Regions from separate parts of the Mesorhizobium sp. WSM2240 genome, predicted to be linked through region 1. Evidence: predicted binding sites of a transcription regulator. Region 1 holds the regulator's gene; each other region holds the start of a gene.

Region 1 (4,399 bases):
TTCTGCTTGTCCCGGTCTTCCTGGCTTTCGGCGCGATCGTTTATTTCGCGCTGCCTTTCGAACCCGCCTTCGCGCCGGCGCTAGGGGGAACGCTCGCCATCGGTCTTGTTCTCGCGCTGCTGCCGTCGCGCGGCGTGACCCACTTCGCGCTGGCCGCCGTCCTTGTCTGCCTTCTCGGCTTTCTGGCGGCAAAAGTCGAAACCTGGCGGGCCGGCACGAAAATGCTGGGCGGCGAAATATCGACAGTCGTCACCGGCCGGGTGGCTGCGATCGACCACCTCGCTAATGGCCGCACGCGGTTGACGCTCGACGTCACCGCCACCGCCCGCCCGAAACTGCGCTATGCGCCGGACCGGATTCGCGCCTCGGCGGTAAAGATTCCTGCCGGCCTCGCGGTCGGCGCGGAGGTCACCGGCCTCGTGCGGCTGATGCCGCCTTCCGGCCCGGTGCGGCCGCAAAGCTATGATTTCTCATTCGAGAGCTACTTCGACCGCATCGGCGCGAGCGGTTTTTTCCTGCGCACACCGCAGCTCACGACAGCGGCCGCGCCGCAGCCTGCAGGGACGGAGAAAGTAAGACAGAACAACCAGCTGCTGAATGATCTTTACGTATTGAAACCGCACCTGCCCTTCTCGGCGCGCATTTCCGCTTGGGTCCAGAACGGCCGCAACGCCATCGCTGACCGTATCCGGGAGAGCATCGGTGGCCCGGAGGGGGAGATCGCCGCAGCTCTGGTCGTTGGCGTCCGCGCCGGCATCCCTGAGGTGGTCAATGAATCGTTGCGGCGAACCGGCCTTTACCACGTCATCTCGATATCCGGCCTGCACATGGCATTGGTCGCCGGCACGATCATGGGTGGCCTGCGGGTTGGCTTCGCATTGTTTCCAGGCTTCGCGTCGCGGCGGCCGGTCAAGAAGTATGCCGCGGTTGCGGCCCTCGCCGCGATTGCCGCTTATCTCTTTATCTCCGGCGGCGAAGTCGCGGCGCAGCGCAGCTTCATCATGCTCGCGGTGATGTTGACGGCGCTGCTCTTCGACCGCGCCGCGCTGAGCATGCGCAATCTGGCGATCTCGGCGATCCTCGTCATCGTTATTTCGCCGCATGAGGTGGTGGGTCCGAGCTTCCAGATGTCTTTCGCCGCCACCGCCGCGCTTGTCGGAGCCTATGCCTGGTGGTCGGACCGCAGGCAGGCCAATTCCAACACCACAGCCCGCCCGCCCGCCCGGTCGCCGGCCAGGAATATGCTACGGAAGGTACTGGTGCTTGCCGTAGGTCTGGCGGCGACCTCGGTCGTGGCCGGCTTGGCGACCGCAGTGTTCGGCGCATACCACTTCCAGCGCGTCTCGCCGCTCAGCTTGGTGGCGAATCTTGCGGCCATGCCGATCGTCTCGGTGCTGGTCATGCCATTCGCGGTTATGGGCGCTGCCGCCATGCCGTTCGGCCTCGACGCGCCGTTCTTCTATATTATGGGCAGGGGACTTTCGGCCATGATCGTCGTTGCCGACTGGTTTTCCGTCCGCTCGCCGCTCGACGCGGTTGGCCTTGTCTCGGTCCAGGCCGTCCTGCTCATCGCCATTGCCTTGGTCTTTGCCACCATGGCGACGACCAGGCTTCGGCTGGCGGCCCTGCCGTTTGCCGTGCTTGGTGCCTTAGCGCTAGTCGGCGCCAAGACACCTGATGTGTTTGTCTCGGAAGACGGGCGTTTGGTTGCGCTCCGTAATGGAGAGGGAGAATTGGCCGTCAATCGGGCGCGGCCTAACCAGTTCACGATCGACAGCTGGAAGCGCGCGCTGCGCGCTGAAACCATCGTCCCGCCGGAAAAATCCGCGGATTCCCGGGTGCAGTATTCCGAGGAGCCGGCTTCATCCGGCTCGTATGCGGCAGCATCACTGCTTGGGACGCTTGTAGCGAATGCATCTGAAGCCGATGAGCCATCGCTCAAGCCGGCGAGCCAGCCCGCCGAGACGTCGCCGCCTTCCAAGAGCATTCCAGGCACCCGCTTCGACTGCGACCCCGAGCGATGCGTAATCCGCCACCCGTCGGGCCAAATCATCGTTCATACGGCCAATGCCGCCGCGGCTCGAAGTGCCTGCGACTACGCATCCCTGATCATTATCGATGATGCTACGGCCGAGCTTTCCTGCAAAAGCCCCGCCGTAGCGATCGTCACCAAGCGCGACCTCGCTAGGCACGGAAGTGCTGCTATCCACTTCGCCGCACAGGGCTCGAAACCCGAGATCCGCTATGCCGTGGCCAAGCCCTACCGGCCCTGGCATGCGCAGCGCCAATTCTCGCGCGCAGCGCGCGGCATGCCACCCTATCTGCGCAAACCTACGCCTGAGGCCAAGACGCCGCCCAACCAGCCGGAAGACGCCGCCGCCGGCGAATCGCCTCAATAACGCCGGATTAGCCCGACGAGCTTGCCTTGCACCTTGACCCGGTCGGGCCCGAAAATCCGTGTCTCATAGGCCGGATTGGCGGCTTCGAGCGCGATGGACGCGCCCTTACGGCGGAAGCGCTTCAGAGTCGCTTCCTCCTCGTCCACCAGGGCGACGATGATCTCGCCGGGATTGGCCGTATTGGCGTTGCGGATGATGACCGTGTCGCCGTCGAAAATACCGGCCTCGATCATCGAATCGCCCTTCACCTCGAGTGCGTAGTGCTCGCCGCCCGAAATCATTTCCGGCGGAACGGCGATCGAATGGGTCTTGTGCTGGATCGCCTCGATCGGCACGCCGGCCGCGATGCGGCCCATGACCGGGATCGATATTGAAGCGCGGGCGTCGTCATCATTGCCGGCTGCGGGCACGCGCGACGGCTCGGGCGGGCGGCGGCCGAGGCTGCCTTCGATGACGCTCGGCGAGAATTTCCGCGCCGCATTCAAGCCCGGCGCTATCGAATCGGGTAGCCGCAGCACCTCCAGCGCCCGCGCGCGGTTGGGCAGGCGGCGAATGAAGCCGCGCTCCTCGAGCGCTGTGATCAGCCGGTGGATTCCGGACTTCGAGGCTAGATCCAGTGCGTCCTTCATTTCGTCGAACGAGGGAGGGATACCGGCCTCTTTCAACCGTTCATGGATGAAGAGCAGCAGTTCATGTTGTTTGCGCGTCAGCATCACAGCTCCCAAGAATCAAACGGAAAACAAATCCAGAACAAACACTATCTGTTCCAGTTGTGTTCTGCAACCTTTTAAATTTTAATGAACGCGTTGACGATTTGTTCAGCGTAACATCAGAACGTCGCACGACGCGCCGACATCTGCGGCGGCTGCGAACGGCTCGCGCACGATCAGCGCGTTGGCGTCCGCGAATATCTTCAGCATCGAAGAATCCTGGATGCCGAACGGCGCCGCGATAAGCCCGTCCGGAGTGGCTTTCACCACGGCGCGAATATAGTCCTGGCGCGTGTCGTTGGCGGGCAGGGCGGTGGCGAGCCTCGCCCGGCGCAGGTCGGGTTGGTGAGGCACGCCCCCGAGTTGCGCCAAGAGCGGCTTCAGGAACAGATGCGAGCAGACCAGGCCCGCCACCGGATTGCCGGGCAGGCCGAGGCAGCGCGTGGCGCCGAGCCGCCCGAACATCAGAGGCTTGCCGGGCCGCATGGCGATCTTCCAGAAATCGAGCACGACGCCTTCGCTGGTCAGTACGTCGTGGATGAGGTCATGGTCGCCGACGGACGCCCCGCCAAGCGTGACGATCACGTCGGCCTGCGCATCCATCGCCCGCCGGACCAGCGCCGAAATCGACTCCTTGCTGTCCTGTGCTATGCCGAGATCGATTACGCGGGCGCCGGCCGATTGCACGATCGCCCCGACGCCGAGGGCGTTGGAGGCGATGATCTGGTCCGGTCCGGGCTCGCTGCCTGGCGGCGCCAATTCGTCGCCCGTCGCGATGATCGCCACCAGCGGCCGCTTGACTACGCGAAGCGTCGCATGATTGGCGGATGCGGCGAGCGACAGCGCAGCCGCATCGAGCACGCGTCCGCGTTCAAGCAGCAGGTCGCCCTCGGCGAAATCCAGCCCCTTGCTCCTGATGTGGTGGCCGGCGGCTACCGCTTCCGTCACTTCGACGCCATTTTCGCCAACGCTGCTCGTATTCTCCTGAATGACGATCGTGTCGGCGCCCTTCGGCATCGGCGCACCGGTAAAGATGCGCACCGCCTGTCCGGGACCGACCTTGCCGGGAAAACGCCGCCCGGCGGGAGCGGCGCCGATGATTTCGAGCTGCACCGGCACATTTGCAACATCCGCGGCGCGCACGGCGTAGCCGTCCATGGCCGAGGCGTCGAAGGGAGGCTGAGTCCGCAACGCCTTCAGCGGCTCTGCCAGCACTCGGCCCGCAGCATCGGCCAGCGGCACTGTCTCCGTTTCGCGAGGCCTCGCGCCGTCCAGCAGCAGCCGCAAGGC
Region 2 (4,399 bases), 2.6 Mb from region 1:
CGGCTGCGTGAATTGACATATCCCGCAAATCACCTTTAACCTTTCATTAATAAAAAAGCGGGGCAAACGGGCATGGACTCCAGTGCGAAGGCGCGGTGCGCAAGGCTGCGCGCCGGAATATTCTCTGTGGCGGCAATGATCGCCTGCTCCGCAAGCCAAGCGGTTGCCGCGGCGCCCATGTTGACCGGCGGCCTGACCTCGCAGCCGATCGGCCACTACGAATTCTGTAAGGTGCAACCGGCCGAATGCGCCATCCGGACGCGCGATCTTGGCCCGGAAGCGATGACCGGCGCTCTCTGGAAAATCCTGCTGGACGTCAATGAGGCGGTTAATCGCGCCATTCGCCCGATGAACGATTTCGACATCTACGGCAAGGACGAGGTCTGGGCCTATCCGAACGGCGTCGGCGACTGCGAGGACTATGTGCTCGAGAAGCGCCGTACCCTGAGCGCCCGGGGGCTCTCGCTTTCGAACCTGCTCATCACCGTCGTGCGCAAATCCGACGGCGAAGGCCATGCCATCTTGACCGTACGCACCGACAAGGGCGATTTCATCCTCGACAACCTCTCCAATGTCGTGCGCCAGTGGGACAATACCGGCTACCGCTTCCTGAAGCGGCAGGCGAGCGACCACACCGGGCGCTGGGTCAGCATCCGCGAAGGCCAGGCTCCGCTGGTCGGTTCGGTGCAGTAGCGCCTCAACTCCGAAAACTTGCTATTGGCCAATCGTACGGCAGTCGTTCTGCCGAGCGATTTTTGGTGGAGGACCGCAGCCTTGGCGCGGAGCTATCCCGGTTCGCGAATCTGCCCGAGAACATGAATCCCTAAAGTCGCCGGCTTCCGACAAGACCGCCATCGATCGCCCGACGGGCATCTCATTCCGGCTCCGTAGGACGGATCGGCTCTGAGATTTGATCCGGCCATTAGCCTTCGAACCAAAAGCTGGTCTCTGGAGCATGCTCTGGCGGGCTCGTCGCGGCGACTCTCCGGCTGCGCCGCTGACGTCCCACACGCCAGCCGCCTTGCCGAACCCCTCCACGAGACGGTCCCAACCGTTCGCGGCCTTTCATAGCCTTACGCGGCCTGAGCCAGCCTTTCGCCCGCGATCCGATAAGAAATCGCCTCCGCCAGATGGATACGGCCGACGGTCTCACTGGCGTCGAGGTCGGCGAGCGTCCGCGCAACCTTCAGCACCCGGTGATAGGCTCGAGCGGAAAAGCCTAGCTTCTCGCTGGCGTCCCGCAGCAGCGCCAGGCCATGCGCGTCGGGCGCCGCGATCTCCTCGATCGTGGCGGTGGCGCAATGGGCGTTGGTGGTCGGCGCCTGCGGCCCGAGCCGCGCAAATCGTTCCTGCTGGATGGCGCGGGCCATAGCCACGCGCGCCGCGACGGCTTCGCTCGCCTCGGCCCTTCCCGGCCGGATCAGATCGGATGCCGACACGGCCGGCACCTCGATGCGCAGATCGATGCGATCGAGCAGCGGGCCGGATATGCGCGCCTGGTAGTCGGACTGGCAGCGCGGCCCGCGCGCGCAGCGATAGCCCGGCTCGCCGGCCATGCCGCAGCGGCACGGGTTCATCGCCGCGATCAGCTGGATGCGCGCCGGATAGGTGATGCGGTGATTGGCGCGCGCGATCATGCATTCGCCGGCTTCGATCGGCTGGCGCAGCGAATCCAGCACCTGCGGGGAGAACTCGGGAAACTCGTCGAGGAACAGCACGCCATTATGCGCCAGCGAGACCTCGCCGGGCCGGACGCGCAGGCCGCCGCCGACCATAGCCGCCATCGAGGCGGAATGGTGCGGCCCGCGGAACGGCCGCCGGTCGGTGAGCTTGCCGCCGCTGAGTTCCCCGGCGATTGAGGCGATCATCGACACTTCCAGGAGTTCGCGCGGGCTGAGCGGCGGCAGGATCGACGGCAGGCGCTGCGCCAGCATCGACTTGCCGGAGCCGGGCGGGCCGACCATCAAGAGATTGTGGCCCCCGGCCGCCGCGACCTCAAGCGCCCGCTTGGCGGTTTCCTGGCCCTTTATGTCGGCGAGGTCCGGCAGGTCGCGGGCCGACGCATGCACGCTCGCCACCGGCCGCGTCAGCACCTGCGTGCCCCGGAAATGATTGGCGATGGCGATCAGGCTGCGCGGCGCCAGAATATCGATCTCGGCGCCGGCCCAGGCGGCTTCCGGCCCGGACGCGGCCGGGCAGATCAGCCCCTTGCCGTCGGCATTGGCGCCGATCGCCGCCGGCAGCGCTCCCGACACCGCGGTGATCGTCCCGTCCAGCGACAATTCGCCGAGCACCACATAGCCGGCCAGCGCGTCGCCCGGTATCGCGCCCAGCGCCGCCATCAGGCCGAGCGCGATCGGCAGGTCGTAATGGCTGCCCTCCTTGGGCAGGTCGGCCGGCGCCAGATTGACGGTCACCTTCTTCGACGGCATCGAGAGGCCGGACGCATGCAGCGCCGCCTGCACCCGCTCACGGCTCTCGGCCACCGCTTTGTCCGGCAGCCCGACAATGTGCATATTGACCTTGCCCGGGGCGATCATCACCTGGACGTCGACCGGAACGGCCTCGATGCCCTGAAACGCGACCGTGCGTACGCGCGAAACCATGCCGTCCCCCGAGCCTTGCCGCGCGCCCCAAGCAGGGTCCCGAAAGTTGCAGACTGTTCGGACCTGCGGCTCTCAGTTGCCTGGGCACAACTGACCTTGCGTCAGACAAGCACAGATTTCAGCCCAAATCAAGAACAGGACAAGAACAAAATGAACGCACCGGCTGCAATCCGATTGCAGCCGGTTGTGCCGCGCGAACATGGGCTGAGGTCATGGTGATCGAAATGGCGCCTAGCGCCGCTTGTCCTCGACCACGTCCCAGAACAGCGCCGCTATGTCGGCGCCGCCGAACCGCTTCACCTCGCGTATTCCGGTAGGCGAGGTGACGTTGATCTCGGTCATGTAGCCGCCGATCACGTCGATGCCGACGAGGATGAAACCGCGCTCCTTGAGCGAAGGCCCGATGCGGGCGCAGATCTCACGCTCGCGCTCGGTCAGCTCGGTTTTTTCGGCGCGTCCGCCGACATGCATGTTGGAGCGCGAATCGTGTTCAGCCGGCACGCGGTTGATCGCGCCCACCGGCTCGCCGTCGATCAGGATGATGCGCTTGTCGCCGGCGCGCACCTCCTTCAGATAGCGCTGCACGATGAACGGCTCGCGAAACATCTGCGCGAACATTTCGAGCAGCGAAGCGAGATTGCGGTCGGCCTCGTGCAGATGGAAGATGCCTGCGCCGCCATTGCCGTAGAGCGGCTTGACGATGATGTCGCCATTCACCTTGCGAAAGTCGTCCACCTCGCGCGGATCCTTGGTGATCAGCGTCGCCGGCATCAGGTCGGGAAATTCGGTGACGAAGATCTTTTCCGGGCTGTTGCGCACCCAGGCCGGGTCGTTGACCACCAGCGTCTTCGGATGGATGCGCTCCAGAATATGCGTCGTCGTGATGTAGTTCATGTCGAAGGGCGGATCCTGGCGCAGCAGGATGACGTTCATTTCCGAAAGGTCTGTGCGCACCGGCTCGCCGAGCGTGAAGTGATTGCCCTTCTCGTCGCGGACCTGAAGCTCCTCGATGCGGGCGAACACCCGGTCGCCGGCCATCGACAGGCGGTCGGGCGTGTAGTGGAACAGCCGGTGGCCGCGCCGCTGCGCTTCCAGCGCCAGCGCAAAGCTTGTGTCCCCCGCGATCGAAACGGTCGAGATGTGATCCATCTGCAGGGCGATATCGAGCGGCATGAACTGTCTCCGGCGGGGTTGGCGCGATGAAGGCATTTACAGGCTTGGCCGCAGCCTGCCAATCGAGACATTTTGATCGTAGCATCAATGGCTGTGTGAAGGGGAGGCCGCCATGGCCCTGGCTGAACTTCGGCGCCGTCCCCTGCGTTAACGCGGAAAACATCATTGTTGGCTATGCGTGATGACGGTTTTGCGAAATTCTGGCGCAGGCACGCGCCGCACAACATGGGATGAGGCCGCGATGAACGCCGTCGCCGCGATAGACGCCAGCAAGGCGGACGAGTTGGAACTGACCATCCTGATGCCGTGCCTGAACGAGGCCGAGACGATCGCCGTTTGCATAGGCAAGGCGCAGGGCTTTCTGCGCAAGGCAGGTATTTCAGGCGAGGTGCTGATCGCCGACAACGGCAGCACGGATGGATCGCAGCAGATCGCGAATGAACTAGGGGCCCGGGTCGTGCCGGTCCCGCAGAAGGGCTATGGCGCAGCCCTGCTCGGCGGCATCGCCGCAGCCCGCGGACGCTATGTCGTTATGGGCGACGCCGACGACAGTTATGATTTCGGTGAGCTCGACGCCTTCCTGTCGCGGCTGCGCGGCGGTGCCGAACTGGTCATGGGCA
Region 3 (4,399 bases), 2.7 Mb from region 1:
GGTACTTCGGTTATCGGAACGTGAATCGGCTCGGGGCGGGTAAAGAGGCGGAGCGGGCGCTCGGGAAAAGAATTGCAGGATGCCGGCGAATTTTTTCTGCCGGACCTGAAAGGCTCGACTTTCTCGGATCTCATTTCGTCGAAGGGAAGCAGCGAGGCCGCCCGTTCGGGCAGATGGCTCTCGACGAGCATCGGTTTCAGTAAGGTATTTCTGCCCAGGCGCGCCCGGACACGATCGGCGAACAATGCGATATCCTCGTCATTGGATGCCGTTTCGCCGGTGAGATCGCCTTGTTCCGTCTCGAATAGCGCAGTTGAGAAGGCCGAAAGCCGGACGAGATCAAAACCATAGCCGACTTCGATGCTTGTTTCGAGCGCGGCCAGCCTTTCGTGAAAAAGCTTGCCAATAAGACGCGGCTCGCGAATGGGCATCGACGCGCCGACTGCGATACGGTTGACGGCCCCATCCACCCGGAACAGACATAACTCGAGCGCCCGGGCGCCTTCGCCGCGACGTTCAAGATCATGCTTGAGACCCGCGGAAAGCATCAGCACAAGGCGCTCGATATCCTCGATTAACACTATGGGCTCGGCGAAATGTCGCTCCACCGAAAGCGACGCCACGGGGAGGCGTGGCGATATGACTTCTTCGATCCTGCCCAGCGCCTGATCGAGACGGACGAGCAGCACCGCGCCGAAGCGGCGGACAAGCGGAGCGCGGGACGCCGTCATTACCGATCCGACGCTCCTCAGGCCAACGCTCTCCAGACCGGCACGGACGCCGGGATCGAGCCGCAGGGCTGAGAGCGGGAGCGGCTCCATAAAATGTTTCTCCTGCCCTTCGGGAAGAATGCCGTTTCCTGCTGAGAACCGCGCCGCCGCCCAGGCGGCGCCTGCCGTAGAGGCAAGGCCGGCGCGGGCGTCGAAGCCTTGCTGGAAAAGTCGCGCCAAGAGATCGTCGAGCAGCGCCTTTTCGCCGCCAAAGAGATGTGCGCAGCCGGTGATATCGAGAAAAAGGCCTTCCGATCCATCCAGCGCCACCAGCGGCGTGTAGCGATCGCACCAGTCGGCCAGGCTTTCGAGCAGCCTCAGATCCGCTGCCGGCTCCGCCTCGATAATTTCAATCGAGGGATACATCGCGCGGGCATCGGCAACTCCCATGCCGCGTTTCAGACGCAACGCCTCAGCCTGTTCATCCAAGGCGGCGATGCACTGGGAGTTCTTCTCCTGACGGCTGATGACCAGCGGCGGGTTCTTCGGGCCGGAACGCCAGAATCGTCCCAGTCTTTTTCGCAATATGCGTTCCGTGCTGAGATAGGGGAACCATAGGGACAGGATTCTCCGCCCGTCTTTCCTTGAAACTGTGCTCATGGGGGTTCCACTCCAACGTGAATTGCGTTGGCGCCGAGGTTCGGTTCTTGCTGATGGCGATTGTAAAAACGGGGGGCCCGATCGAGCCGGCAAGCGGACCAGCAAAGGTGCGCCGCAGCCCGGAGGGTGCGGACGACACCACAAGCCGGACGGGCGCCGCTGTCGGCTCGGGATGGGCGGCCTGGCGCAGCAGAAACACGGGGCGACCGGCTTCTCGGGCGCGAAAATGCAGCCGCCGTGTCGTAGCAAGATCCACATGTGAAGGGTTGCCGCGAATTTCGAGGAGTACCGCCGAAAACCCCTTCAGCCGCGCGGCTTCCTCGGCGATCCAAAGCGCGTCCGCAAGCTTCGGCGTCTGCGCAACCATGAGCCCGGCTGGATCGATATTGTAGAGGGAGAGCATTCCAGGCGCGTAGGGGAAACCAGCCTCCCGGAAGACCTCCGAAGTTCCGATCCACAGCATCGGTGCTGCGACCGAACCACGGGAAACGGACATGATTGCCAGGATAAAGCCGGCGGCGGCGGCGGCGGCGCGTGTAGACGGGCCATGAACTTCTATCAGCGCAGCCTCCGGCAGGCCGCCGCCGAGGGCTACATCGAACCGCTCGGCGCCGGTGGCTAAAAAGCCCTGCTCCCGCCGGACAAACCCGTGACGGCGAAGCAGAGCCTCGCCTGTCGCATCAATCTCACCGAGATGCTCGGCAAGCCGCCCTTCGATCTTCGCGATTTTCCGGCGCAGGGCAAAAACGGTCTCCTGCGCCAAGGCGCATGTCGCCATGACGGTCTGCCTTCCCGAGGCTCTTGTTCCTGTTATGTTCCCATTGATTCCAGAGGCTGACTGGAGAGTCAAGCGAGTTGTGAGGGGAATTTATTCCTCAATATATTGCGAAGAAAGCATATGCTGGCACCAGAAGCCGCCGTTGCACTGCTGACGCGTCGCTGGCTATCGGCTATTTTCCCCATCGCCCCGCAAAGGCCTCGAAAGCCACCGGCCAAACGGCTATATGCCGTCAAAAGGAAACAGAATGGCCCGCATCTACAAGACCCGCGCCTGGCATGATCAGCTTTCGCCTTCGATCGAGGAAATGGAGTTCCTGGCGCTAGAGGCTTACGCCCACCTGCCCGAGGATTTTCGCAAGCTGACTGGCGAAGTGATCATCCAGATCGCGGAATTTCCGACCGACGAGATCATGGACGACCTGTCGCTGGAGACGCCCTTCGACCTGCTTGGCCTGTTCGAGGGACGCGGCATCGCCGAGCGCTGGAATCCGCAGACCGGCGAGGGCCCCAACCGTGTGACGCTTTATCGCCGCGCCATCCTCGACTACTGGGCCGAGAACGAGGAGGCGCTGGGCGACATCGTCACCCATGTGCTAATTCACGAGATCGGCCACCATTTTGGGCTCAGCGACGACGATATGGAAGCGCTTGAGGCCGCCGCGGAGCAGGCGCAGACGTGACTGGCGACGGCTGGCACGATGCACTGCCGCACTGACCGCTTCGCGGCCACCCTTCCCCTTCAAAGGGAGGGAGACGTCGCGCCGCCGATCAATAATCGCTGAGTTTTATTCCCGGCTCGTATTCCACGCCATCTACATCCTTCACCACCGCCTGCCCGCAGCGCATGGTCTTGGTTTCGGCGTGGAAGGCATAGGTCGGCGAGCCGAACAGATGCCAGCCCTTGCTCACCGCGGCGGTCACCTTATGGCAGAAGCTCGCATCGTCGGGTCCGGTGAGAAAGCGGTAGAGTTTCATTGATTTGCTCCTTTGATCGCCGCGGCTTTCGCCAGCAGTTTTTCCGCCTGGATGAGATGAAGCCGTTCGACCATGCGGCCGTCGAGCGCAAGTATGTTTTTTCCGGTATTTTCCGGCAGCTCGAACGCCGCCACGATTCCAGCGGCTTCGGCCAGCGCCTCCGGCGACGGCGAAAACACCGCATTGGCTGTCCCTATCTGTGAGGGATGGATCAGCGTCTTACCGTTGAACCCCATGGCAGCGGCCTCGCCGCACTCGCGGGAAAAGGCCTCGGCGTCGCGGAAATCATTGGCGACGCCGTCCAGAATGTCGAGGCCGCCGGCGCGCGCGGCCAGCACCATCTGCATCAGCCAGGGCGTAAGATAGCGCCGGTCGGCCGTGGCGAGGATGCCGGTCTCCTTGGCCAGATCGTTGGTTCCGGCGACGAGGCAGGAAAGCCGTGCGGCCGGGTCGCGGCCGAGTTCAGCGATCGCCGCTATGTTGATGAGCGCCCGCGGCGTTTCGATCATCACCCACAACCGCACGCTCTCGGCCGCGTCACTGTCGTCTAGGACGTCGCCAGCCTCAAGCACGTCGCGCGGCGTATCAGCCTTGGGGAGCAGGATGCCGTCTGGCGCGCAGGCGATTGCCGCCGAGAGATCGTCGGCGCCCCATTCTCCGGCAAGCGGATTGATGCGGATGATCATTTCGCGCGGGCCGGCGGCGCGGTTGGCGAATATTGCTTTCAGGCTCTCGCGGGCCGGGACCTTGTCGGCGGGCGCCACCGAATCCTCGAGGTCGAGAATGACCGCGTCGCTGGCGAGGGACGGGATTTTCGCCACCGCGCGGGGCTTGGAGACTGGGACGTAGAGCACCGAACGGCGGGGCGAGAGGCGATCTTGCGGCATTTGGACTTCATGCCTGCCAATCTTGGCCCTTGCAAGTCCTCGCCTGGCAGTGCTTGAAGCGGCTTCTTCATTAACGGTTTCCAGCATTCGAGGACAGCGCATGGCGCGATATGACGTGGTGATCATCGGCGGGGCGATCGTCGGAAGCTCGATCGCCTACTATCTGCGCGAGGAGGGATTTTCCGGCTCGATTGCGCTGGTGGAGCGCGACCCGCAATTCACCCATTCGGCGACGACCCTGTCCTGCGCCTCGATAAGGCAGCAGTTTTCGATCCCCGAGAACATAAGGCTATCGCAGTTTACGCTGGCGCTGTTCCGGCGGCTGGAACAGGAATTCGGCGAGGGCGCCGATATCGGCTTTCGCGAAGGCGGTTACCTGATCCTGGC
Region 4 (4,399 bases), 2.2 Mb from region 1:
TCGGCACCAAGGGCAGCGGCCGCACGCCATGGTCGCGAACTGCCGACGGCCGGCTGACGCTGAAGGGCGGCGTCCGCGAAATACTGGCCACCGAGATGCTGGAGGCGCTCGGCGTCAACACCTCGAAAAGTTTCAGCCTGATCGAGACCGGCGAAGCCCTCATGCGCGGCGACGAGCCTTCTCCGACGCGGTCCTCCGTGCTGGTCAGGCTCAGCCATTCGCATATCCGCATCGGCAGTTTTCAGCGCCTGCTCTACCTCGACCGCAAGGACGACATCGCCAAGCTGCTCGACTATTCGATCAGGACCTATATGCCGGAGATCTGGCGCGACGACCTCGCCGGCCGCGCCGTCGCCTTTGTCGAGAATGTCGGCAGGCTGGTGGCGCGGACGGGCGCCGAATGGATGGTCGCCGGTTTCGTGCACGGCGTCCTGAACACCGACAACATCAACATCACCGGCGAAAGCTTCGACTACGGCCCCTGGCGTTTCCTGCCGACATTGCAGCCGGGTTTCACCGCCGCCTATTTCGACCATCAGGGCCTTTACGCCTATGGCCGGCAGCCCGACACGCTGCTGTGGAACATGACGCGGCTCGCCGAATGTTTTCTCCAGATCGCCGAACAGAGCGAGCTGGAACGGGTGCTTGGCGGCTTCGGCCGGACCTTTCAGGCGGAGTTCTCGAAAAACCTGCTGCGCCGGCTGGGCCTCGCTTGGGCCTCCGACGAAAGCGCCGCCGCCCTGGCGCAGGCATGGTGGCAGTTCATGCTTGCCAGCAAGGCGCCATTCGAACAGGCCTTTTTCGACTGGTATGGCGGGCTGGCAAGCAGCGCCCGCGCCGAAGCCGGCCCTTCCGCCGAGTTTTATGCGATGGAAGATTTCGCTCCCGTCCGCGCCGCCTTTGCCCGGTTGCAGCCGGCGGACAAGGCTGCGCTCGAGCATCCCTATTTTTCACGGCAGCGCCCCTGCACCATGCTGATCGACGAGCTCGAGGCGCTGTGGGATCCGATCGCCGGAAGCGACGGCTGGTCGGCCTTCCACGCCAAGATCGCCGCAATCCGCGAGATGGGCGAGGCGCTCGGCAACCGCCCCGCGCAGCCCTAGCCGCGCTTCCGTTTCGTTAATGCTGCCCCTCCGCCCGACGATCTCCCCAGATCAGCAGCCTTTCTACGCGGCCTTGAGCTTGCGCGCCTCTATCCGGCGCTCGGCTGCGGAGACGGAGATCTCGAAATGATCGGCCTGCGCCACGTCGAGTACGTTGGTCGGCCGGTAGGCCGCGACATTGACGCCGCCGTGGAGCCTGACGCTGTCATAGACTATGCCCGCCCCGCCGTCGGCCCTGACGGCCTCGCCGAATGGCTGCGAACCAGCATAGCTGTCTGATGCGTAGAGTTCGGGCTTTTCGGCCTGCAGGCCGCGAATGTCGAGATAGGCGCCTGCGAGGCTGGCGGAATAGGCGCGGTAGGTGCGCTGCATTGCCGGCGCCTTGCGCGCGACCGCCTCGCGGCGCAGATGATGACCTACCTCGGCGATCGCAGTTTTGATCTCCGCCGCGGCATACCACGCGCCGAGTTCGGGGCCGTTGAAGCGCGTGCCGCCCGGTGCGACGTGCAGGAAAGCCGCCATGACGATGCTGGCATTGGCGCGGCCGAACACCCATTCATGTTCCGGCAGGCGGCGGGTGCGTTCGGCGACGAGGCGGTCATTGGTCCAGCCGGCGAGGTCCATCACCGCCTCGAGGTCCGATGCGGTCGCTACCGTGTCGAACAGGCCGATCGGCGGAAATTGCGACGGGATTAGCCGGAACGACGGTTGCGGCGCCGCTGTAAGCCGGTCGATCACGTCAAGACGATGTCCGTTTCCCGGTAGGGTTCGAAGGCGGCGTCCACCGCGTTCGGCTCCATGTAGAGCCCGCCGCGGGCCGCATCGAGGAAACGGCGCACGATAAGCAGCCCGTCCTGCGAGCCGGAGGTCACCAGCGCCAGCGGCGGGCTGCCGCCGAAAACCGCGGCGTCATGCGGACCGCGCAGCCACGCCACGCCTTCCCGCTCCGCTCCGAACAGCACCCCGAGCGCCTGATGGATGCCGAGCACGGCCGAAATGCGCGTCAGCGTGTCGACGTCCAGCGTGAACTCGCCATGCTCGCGGGCGAGTTTCGCCCAATTATGATAGGTGGACCGCGACGGGTAGCCGAGCACGAGGCGGCGCTCCTCTTCCACGAGGCCCCAAAGGTCGGCAATGGCGAGAAAGGTCCGGAACGCCGGCGCGCTCAGCCGCTTGCGGTTGGCCGGCGCGAAACGCGACCGGTCGAGCACCGGCGGCCCTGCTTCGACCATTTCTGCTGGTTTCCTGAGTGGGTTGGGCATGCGGTATCCTCTGTCTGGATATGAGTATAGTCCAGATTTGGACAATTTCAAGGGTTTGGCAGGTACTGCGGCGCGATTTTCGGTCAGATGGCTCCCTACGATTGACACTTTGAGCGGCATGAACAAAAGTGGAACATGCTCCTTCGGGCGAATTGCAGACTACGTCCGCGCCTTTGTCTGGAGGACACAAAGGGTGGAGGCAGATCGAATTGGTCCAACGGTCCGGAAGCGCTGATCTTCCGCTTCATGGCGGGCGTGTGCCGAAATGGCTCGGCGAGCGCATGACGCGCATCGGTGCGGTAATGTGCGAAGCGATCGTGCACCATTACGGCCGCGACGAGCTTTTGCGGCGGCTGGCGCATCCATTCTGGTTCCAGTCTTTCGGCGCTGTGATGGGAATGGACTGGCACTCCTCCGGCATCACAACCAGCGTCATCGGTGCGCTGAAGCGCGGGCTTGCGCCGCTTTCAGGCGAACTCGGCATTCATGTCTGCGGCGGCCGCGGCGCCCATTCGCGCAAGACGCCGCAGGAACTCGTCAATATAGGCGAGCGCGTCGGATTCGACGGGGCGGCGCTAGCGACGTCCAGCCGCCTCGTCGCCAAGGTCGACAGCGCCGCCGTGCAGGACGGGTTCGATCTTTACCTGCACGGCTTCGTCGTCACCGACGATGGAAGCTGGGTGGTGATCCAGCAGGGCATGAACGGCGACCGTCGTCAGGCGCGCCGCTATCATTGGCTGTCGGAAGGCCTGACCAGCTTCGTCGACGCGCCGCACGCCGCCATCGAGGGGCAAAGCCAGGGAAAAATCGTCAACCTCACCGACCGCCGCGCCGAGGCGTCGCGCAAGGGCCAGCTCGAACTCCTGCATTCACTCGGTCCCGACAGGATCGTCAGGGAATTCGCCTCGACAGAGGCGAGCCACGCGGCCCCATCGGATCAGGCGACCCTTCCCCATCTCGTCATGCCTGCCCACCACGACGTCCGCGAGGGCAACATTGTCATGCGCAGGCTTCACAGCAACATCGCCGCGGCGGCGGAGCGGGGGCCGTCGGATTTTTCCGAGCTGCTGCTCGTGCCAGGCGTCGGCGCGCGGACGGTGCGTGCGCTCGCTATGGTGGCGGAAGTGATTCACGGCGCGCCCTGCCGGTTCTCCGATCCGGCGCGGTTCTCGCTCGCGCATGGCGGAAAGGACCGCCACCCTTTCCCGGTGCCACTGAAGGTCTATGATCAGACAATCGGCGTGCTGAAATCGGCGGTCCAGAAGGCGAAACTTGGACGGGAGGAGGAACTCGGGGCGCTGAAGCGGCTGGACGAGCAGTCGCGGCGTCTCGAACGCCATGTCACGGGCCCCAGCCTCAAGGAAGTCGTCGCCGGCGAATTCGATCAGTCGCACCTTCTCGGCGGCCGCAGCGTCTTCGGCTGGGCACCTGCGCCTGCACGGCCGGAGGTTGGACGGAGATAGCAGGAACGAGAGATATGGCTGAGTCCTTCGGACGCCAAGTGACTTAGGTCACAGACGCCCCACAGAGAAACCTCCCATAATTGGTTCAACCTCCTCCAAGGCCAACCTTATAGAGGGAGAGACTGATTTGCTTTATGCTCTCATCATCTTCATTGGCACGCACGGTTTCACCATCGGCAGCGGCATGACGCTGGCCGATTGTCAGCGAGCCATCTCGATTAGCAGCGATGGTGACATCATGAGATGCGTCATGGAACAGGAAGTTTAACAATCTCCCGAAGAGGCGGTCACTCGGCCGCCCCTTTCGAGGGAACCCCCTTGCCTCCGGATCGGCAACTACGAGCTTATCAACGTAGAACGCGACAATCCTGCGGTCCGCCTTCCCGAGCGGTACTAGCCTCGCTGCCTTCGGCGTCAGGCGCGCGTGAGCACACTTGTTCATCGCCACGCCCGCCGAAGCGTCTGGCCTTTGTCAAAGAACGCTCCTCGCCGCCGGAAGGAGAAGTCGGGAAGCGGGGCAAGGGGCCGAGCCTCTCAAAAATCTAATACGTGGCGCGGTTTCCCGTGCCCC

What was found. Region 1 encodes LexA, which represses DNA repair genes until DNA is damaged. Its sites were predicted from a motif close to TGTTCNNNNTGTGTTCNG; they were not measured.
Region 2: ABVK50_RS25625 (YifB family Mg chelatase-like AAA ATPase) is a predicted target of LexA. The motif match lies at 2,737-2,754, and genes of this name have one in related genera.
Region 3: ABVK50_RS24980 (metallopeptidase family protein) is a predicted target of LexA. The motif match lies at 2,173-2,190, and genes of this name have one in related genera.
Region 4: ABVK50_RS27545 (DUF763 domain-containing protein) is a predicted target of LexA. The motif match lies at 2,484-2,501, and genes of this name have one in related genera.

The regions. Positions count from the first base shown of each region.
Region 1 covers NZ_CP159253.1:2,033,608-2,038,006, forward strand. Annotated here, with positions in the region: gene ABVK50_RS09700 (ComEC/Rec2 family competence protein) at 1-2,399, shown strand, start outside; gene lexA (transcriptional repressor LexA) at 2,393-3,112, opposite strand; gene glp (gephyrin-like molybdotransferase Glp) at 3,218-4,399, opposite strand, start outside.
Region 2 covers NZ_CP159253.1:5,146,160-5,150,558, forward strand. Annotated here, with positions in the region: gene ABVK50_RS25620 (transglutaminase-like cysteine peptidase) at 73-693, shown strand; gene ABVK50_RS25625 (YifB family Mg chelatase-like AAA ATPase) at 1,074-2,606, opposite strand; gene gshB (glutathione synthase) at 2,838-3,779, opposite strand; gene ABVK50_RS25635 (glycosyltransferase family 2 protein) at 4,021-4,399, shown strand, end outside.
Region 3 covers NZ_CP159253.1:5,024,399-5,028,797, forward strand. Annotated here, with positions in the region: gene ABVK50_RS24970 (DUF6504 family protein) at 1-1,199, opposite strand, end outside; gene ABVK50_RS24975 (hypothetical protein) at 1,192-2,148, opposite strand; gene ABVK50_RS24980 (metallopeptidase family protein) at 2,396-2,830, shown strand; gene ABVK50_RS24985 (DUF1737 domain-containing protein) at 2,919-3,125, opposite strand; gene ABVK50_RS24990 (CoA ester lyase) at 3,122-4,012, opposite strand; gene ABVK50_RS24995 (FAD-binding oxidoreductase) at 4,113-4,399, shown strand, end outside.
Region 4 covers NZ_CP159253.1:5,537,428-5,541,826, reverse strand. Annotated here, with positions in the region: gene ABVK50_RS27560 (protein adenylyltransferase SelO) at 1-1,103, shown strand, start outside; gene ABVK50_RS27555 (RES family NAD+ phosphorylase) at 1,167-1,841, opposite strand; gene ABVK50_RS27550 (MbcA/ParS/Xre antitoxin family protein) at 1,838-2,335, opposite strand; gene ABVK50_RS27545 (DUF763 domain-containing protein) at 2,575-3,828, shown strand; gene ABVK50_RS27540 (hypothetical protein) at 3,914-4,099, opposite strand.